One region of the Rahnella variigena genome, then DNA from elsewhere that is predicted to be linked to it. Evidence: predicted binding sites of a transcription regulator. Region 1 holds the regulator's gene; the other holds the start of a gene.
What was found. The regulator CRP, encoded in region 1, controls carbon source genes, mostly activating them, when cyclic AMP is high. The targets are predictions, from matches to a motif close to ATGTGANNNNNNTCACAT.

Region 1 (3,418 bases):
GGCGTTATAACCGTTCTGACTCACCAGCATGATGGTCAGCAAAATCCAGTAGGGCTTGGGCAGATTAAAGAACAGCCCCAGGCTGCTGCCAATCGCCAGAATGATCCCCAGACGGGCGGCATTGCGCAGGGCGACAGATTTGAAGGAAAGATAGCTTTTCAGCGCCGGCCAGAAGGGTAAACGCGGCTGAGTGTTCATCAGGTCACGTTTGTACAACGGGCGCTGTGTCCGCAGCAGGCGTGCAATGCGGCTGAAGTGGTAGTAGCAAAACTGGCCGACCGGATTCTCAGGATTGCGCGCGGCGATTTTCTCCAGCGCGGCCAGCTCGTTGGCCATCGTAAACCGTTCGGATAAACGGTGATAAAGAATGTCGTCGGCGATGACCCGCAGACGGGCGGAAATCACCTGCGCATTACGGCGGATAACCGCTTCGGCGTGGCTTTCTTCCACCAGCTTCTGCACTTCTTCCGGCTGATGCAGGCTCACCGTGATGTGCTCCTGCAAATCAAGCGCGACCTGAAAACGCTGAAACAGTCTTTTATGGTGATGATGATGGCCGTGTTGCGGCAGCATGTGCAGTTGCTGATAGAGCAGGGCAATCAGGTCGATGACCTGCTGCTGGCGCGTCAGCAACGGGGGTAACGCGGTTTCAGGATCGGTGTGTTGCGTCAGCAGGCTGTATTTAGCTTCGAAGTAATCCGCGAGTTGCAGATAGAGCTGGCTGAGCGTTTCGCGCATCGGCTGTTCTTCCGATATGCGAAACCACGCCCAGTTAAATAATCCGTACCAGGCCGTACCGGCGGCGAAAAGCACCGGCGCCTGCCATATCGGGCGAACGCCGACCATACTCAGTGTAAAGATGGTCGCCACCAGCGCGCCGGGCAACAGCCGCGCATGCAACGGGCTGATTTCGCCGGTTACGCCAAGCAGTAATGCCAGCGACAACATGATGAGTGGCAGGGGAATGTGCCAGCTTTCCAGCATCACTTGCAGCAGAATGCTGCTCATGGCAAAGAGCGTTCCGCCAATTATCAGGCGTTTGAAAAAGCGTTTATGCGGAGTATCCAGGCCCGCGACGTTGCAGCAGGCAGGACAAAGAGAGAACAGCAGCCCCATTTGCAGATTGCCGAACAACCAGCAGATACCAACGGGCAGGCACAACACCAGCGTCTGGCGCAGCGCGTAGTTAACTTCCGGATGGTAAAACAGTCTTCGCCATAGCGTCATGGATAAAGCTTAGCCCATAAAAAAGGCGCGACAGTGTTCTGCCGCGCCGATTTTTAAGGGATTAACGTGTGCCGTAAACGACAATCGTTTTACCGTGTGCCGAGATCAGACTTTGATCTTCCAGCATTTTGAGAATACGTCCGACTGTTTCACGTGAACAACCGACGATTTGGCCGATTTCCTGACGGGTGATCTTGATTTGCATCCCGTCCGGATGGGTCATCGCATCAGGCTGTTTAGCCAGATTAAGCAGAGTTTGAGCGATACGCCCTGTTACGTCGAGGAAGGCCAGGTTGCCGACTTTCTCTGACGTCACTTGCAGACGGTTTGCCATCTGCGCGGAAAGACGCATCAGAATATCCGGGTTAACCTGAATCAGCTGGCGGAATTTTTTATAAGAAATTTCAGCCACTTCACAGGCAGTTTTTGCACGAACCCACGCACTACGTTCCTGACCTTCTTCGAAGAGTCCCAGCTCGCCGATGAAGTCACCTTGGTTAAGGTAGGACAGTATCATTTCTTTGCCTTCTTCATCCTTGATAAGGACAGCAACTGACCCTTTCACGATGTAGTAAAGCGTTTCGGCTTTTTCACCCTGGTGAATCAGCGTACTTTTAGAAGGATACTTATGTATATGACAGTGAGACAGGAACCATTCGAGAGTCGGGTCTGTTTGTGGCTTGCCGAGAACCATTTGCTATTATCCTCTGTTGTTATCGCTGCCCAAAATCACAGGGCTCAGAGTTCCCTGTATGGCACTTCAAAATCAAAAGCGCCCTTTCAGCATATAACTCCCCAGAAATGCTGCAAGCGGGTGTCGGAGTGAAACAGCCTGATTATTGCCGTTATCACCGTGGGTTCTGTTCTTAAACCGCGAAAACCGTCACCGCAATTCACTGGAAAGTATGTTTCGGCTTTGTTTGTAGCACAGGTTTGCAATGCTGTCTTCTGTTGTCTCGCTTCAGCATGATGGCGATCGGGTTACGTTGCCAGATTTTAGGTGAAAGGGTACTCTGGGAGCGGAATTCGACGAGTTTATTCACCGGGAGAATAGTTCATGCACGCACGCGTAAAATGGGTAGAAGGGCTGACGTTTTTAGGCGAGTCAGCGTCAGGCCACCAGATTTCTATGGATGGTAATGCGGGCGATAAAGCACCCAGCCCGATGGAAATGCTGCTGATGTCCGCAGGCGGTTGCAGCGCGATTGATGTGGTGTCTATTTTGCAAAAAGGCCGTAACGACGTGCGTGATTGTGAAGTCAAGCTGACCTCACAACGCCGCGAAGAAGCGCCGCGCCTGTTCACGCACATCAATCTGCATTTTATCGTCACCGGTAAAGATCTCACCGATAAGATTGTTGAACGTGCCGTCAGCCTGTCTGCGGAAAAGTATTGCTCGGTGTCCCTGATGCTCGGCAAAGCGGCGACCATCACGCACAGCTTTGAAGTGATCAGCGTCGAATAAGTTACGACCAGTCATACGCGTGGCACTGGCTGCGCAATAAATCCAAAAATCGCCGCGCGGCAAACGTCAGCGGCGATTTTTGCGAGTAAAGCACACAGTATTCTGCCTGCGGCAGGGTATCGATATTGAGCATACTCAGCCTGTCTTCCAGCCCGAACGGCGCTTTCATCGCCCGCGCCACAATGGTCAGATAATCAGACTGCAACACCATATTTAGCCCGCACACCACCGAATCTGTATGCACCGGCATTTCCGCTGCCGGCTGATGAAATCCTCCCATCGATAACCTGATTTGCTGGTAATACCCCATATCCGTTTCGGGCAACAGCCAGCGCGCATCTTGTAATTCTTCGAAGGTCGTGGCGCCCGCCAGCGGATGTCCACGCCGGGCGATAACGCAGAAAGGTGCGCTGAACAGTGGCTCACGTACCAGATCTTCCAGCGGAAATCCCGGCCCGGCGGTACCGACCGCGAAATCCAGTTTCCCTTCGCGCAGTGCAGGTAATAACGTGGAAAGTTGCCCTTCTTTGATCAGCAGTTTGGACTGCGGAAACTGCGTCTTAAATTCTCCTGCCAGTCCGGGAAAAACCGTCAGCGCCAGCAGCGATGAAAATCCAATGGCGACGGAGCCCTGCGAATATTGTTCGATCTGGCGAATTTCATCGGCGGCGCGCTCAAGCTCTTCGAGGATAAATTGCATACGCTGTGCAAATGCCCGCCCCGTTT
Region 2 (3,418 bases), on a different contig from region 1:
CGGACCGTAACCGGTCACGATATTCAGCACGCCCTTTGGCAGACCGATTTTGTGGATGATTTCAGCAAAGATCACCGCGTTGTTCGGCGTGATTTCACTCGGTTTGATCACGATAGTATTACCGGTGATCAGCGCCGGTGCCGCCTTACGGGCAATAAGGAAGAACGGGAAGTTCCACGGCAAAATACCGGTGGTCACACCGATGGCTTTGCGGAACACAAAGATGTTTTCGTTGGGACGGTCGCTCTGAATGATTTCGCCTTCGTAACGGCGCGCCCATTCAGCCATGTAATCGAGATAATCCGCGGTGAACAGCACTTCGGTTTGCGCCAGACCATAAGTCTTGCCACCTTCAGCAATAATGGTGTCAGTCAGTTCGGCTTCGCGCTCGCGGATACCGGCGGCGATTTTATGCAGCCATACGCCGCGTTCAACCGCAGGCAATGCTTCCCAGCCCGGTTGCGCCGCTTCTGCCGCATCAATGGCTCTTCTGGCATCTTCTGCCGAGCCTTCAGGGATCTGCGAAATTACCTGTTCTGTTGCCGGATTCACAACGTCAATCCACTTACCGCCGGTGTTTTCAACGAATTCGCCGTTGATGTACATACGTTTCTGAACTGTGCTCATGTAGGGAGTCTCCAAGATACGGATAGAGGTGATGAACGAGTTGTTAATAAAAAAGCTCTTTTTTGTGAAGTTTTAACAGCCTGTTCTATCCGTCTGGTTTTTACCTTTCCGTGATTGCCATTTAATTTTGAGAAATGGCAAAAATGTCATAGTCGTGTTGCCCGACATAACATTTCTGCAAATTATGGTGATATCTACTGACGAACACTTCTTGGCGCATAGCCAAACTCGCGTTTAAACAATGTGGAGAAGTAATTGCTGTCGCAAAAACCGCAGTTATGGGCGATCTCGGTAATCGGGCTGTCGCTGAAACGCAGCATATTGCGCGCATTAAGCAGGCGCAGACGGTTGAGATAATTGAGCGGCGTGCAGCCGGTTTGCTGTTTCATCTGCCGGTGCAAGGTGCGCAGCGACATCGAGAACTGCGCAGCCAGTTGCGGCCAGTCGATTTCTTCGTCGTAATGTTCGTTCATCCAGTCCAGCAAATTATTCAGGTCACCGCCCTGCCCGCGATAACCCACGTCGCGGCTGCCTTTGCGCAGCAACAATAAGAGCTGCATAAAGTACAGCTCCTGCTGCGCCTGATTTTCCGGTGACAGGCTGAAGGGCTTACGCGCCAGCTGATCAATAATGGTTTTGGCCTGAGTTATCTGATTCGGACTGATGCGCCAGTGCGCCGGATAAATTCCGTCCACTTCCTGCGGTAACAAATCGCTGACGCAATTCAGGAACCGAAACGCATTTGGGCTGCGGTACAGCACGTTGGTCAGATGCAGATTGTCGGTATCTTCATAAAGATGGTGGTCGCTGTGGCGGACAAAACAGACGCTGCCGGCACTGAGGATCAGCGGCTGGTCGTTGAAAACGTGCGTGCCGGTACCCTGCTCGACCAGCACAATTTCATTGAAATCCTGATGATGATGTTCGGGAAACGTTTCCTGCGGATAACGGGGTTCAATGGCGACCGGAAAATCCCCTGAGGAAAAATACTCACTACTGCGTAGCACGGTCATTTCCAACTCCTTATTAACATTATCGTAATATCTTAGTCGTCACCGGCGCGTCTATAAGGCTGAAACTGTGATCCGCCAGCCGCTTTTGAACAAAACATTTCCCTCCTTACAAAATCCTGCGCCATCCGCCGTACCGCGTGGCTTTACACCTTATTTAAGTGCGGACTTCAGAGACCGGTAATGTGTGGTTTTCTGACCGTTTGGCATGACCGAAACAAAATTGTTATCAAATTGTGAGGTTGTTCGCTTAAACCTTTGCGTCTTTGCCATAGTTAGCGCTGAACTGGCACTCGCGGAAAGGTCAGTCTGACGGCAACCTCCTAGAGTCGTGATCATGCGCCTGGCGCGTCGGCAACTTTTCGTCGTTAAACTTTTTGCAGATTTATGCGAATAGCATGCGGAGTACCAACAATGAAATTAAAACACGTACTGAGCCTTACCCTGATGGCGAGCAGCATCCTGCTGGCGGGCGCGGCATCGGCAGAAGTGAAAATTGCGCTGGTAGCGAAATCGCTGGGCAACGGTTTTTTTGAGGCGGCTAACGTCGGTGCGCAGCAGGCAGCCAAAGAACTGGGGGACGTTAAGGTAATTTATACCGGCCCGACCACCACCACCGCCGAAGCGCAGATTGAAGTGCTGAACGGCCTGATCGCGCAGGGTGTCGATGCCATTGCCGTCTCCGCAAACGACCCTGATGCGCTGGTGCCGGTACTGAAAAAAGCCATGCAGCGCGGGATTAAAGTGGTGTCGTGGGATTCCGGCGTCGCCAAAGATGGCCGCCAGATCCACCTCAATCCTTCCAATAACGCGCTGATCGGCGAAACTAACGTCAAACTGGCCGCCGATGCGCTGAAAGCCCTGAACGTGGAAAAAGGCGATGTGGCAATCCTCAGCGCCACGCCGACCTCCACTAACCAGAATCTGTGGATCGCAGAGATGAAAAAAGTGCTGCCTAAATATCCTTCGGTGAATCTGGTGACTGTCGCTTACGGCGATGATCTGTCAGATAAAAGCTACCGTGAAACCATCGGATTGCTGAAATCCTACCCGGATCTGAAAGTGATTATTTCTCCGTCTTCCGTCGGTATCGTGGCGGCGGCGCAGGCGGTGAAAGATCAGGGCAAAATCGGCAAGGTTTACGTAACCGGCCTGGGTTTGCCGTCTGAAATGGCGGGTGCGGTGAAATCCGGGGCAACGAAAAGTTTCGCCATCTGGAACCCGATTGATCTGGGCTACGCCGCGACTTATCTGGCGGACGATTTAGTCAAAGGCACCGCCACCAAAACCGAAGCCAGCATGGGCCGTTTAGGCAAAGTGAAACTGGATGCTGACGGCAGCGGCGCGATGGCAGAACCGTTTGTCTACGACGCCAGTAACATCGACAAATTCTCCAAAATCTTCTGATCCTGAATGCGGCTCATCGTGATGCGGTGAGCCGTTTTGTTGTGCTTAGCCAGACAGGGGAACTGAAATGACAGACTCAACGACGCCGCTTTTATCATTAAAAGGCATCAGCAAAGTCTTTCCGGGTGTCAGGGCGTTAAACAACGTTCACGTGGATTTGTATCCGGGAAAAGTAACCGCCCTGATTGGCGAAAACGGCGCGGGAAAATCGACGCTGGTGAAAGTCATGACCGGCATTTATCAGCCGGAAGAAGGCGAACTGCGTTATAAAGCGATTCCAATCAAACTGCCGAATCCCGAATCCGCGCACAAAGTTGGCATTACCGCCATTCATCAGGAAACCGTGCTGTTCGACGAGCTTTCCGTCACCGAGA

Region 2: a site for CRP is predicted at 1,872-1,889, ahead of rhaS (rhamnose ABC transporter substrate-binding protein). Genes of this name have one in related genera too.

The regions. Positions count from the first base shown of each region.
Region 1 is NZ_NSDJ01000001.1:358,834-362,251, reverse strand. It holds gene CKQ54_RS01825 (YccS/YhfK family putative transporter) at 1-1,227, opposite strand, end outside; gene crp (cAMP-activated global transcriptional regulator CRP) at 1,289-1,921, opposite strand; gene CKQ54_RS01815 (OsmC family protein) at 2,285-2,692, shown strand; gene CKQ54_RS01810 (LysR substrate-binding domain-containing protein) at 2,694-3,418, opposite strand, start outside.
Region 2 is NZ_NSDJ01000002.1:26,631-30,048, reverse strand. It holds gene aldA (aldehyde dehydrogenase) at 1-627, opposite strand, end outside; gene rhaS (HTH-type transcriptional activator RhaS) at 822-1,640, opposite strand; gene rhaS (rhamnose ABC transporter substrate-binding protein) at 2,052-3,044, shown strand; gene CKQ54_RS22100 (sugar ABC transporter ATP-binding protein) at 3,112-3,418, shown strand, end outside.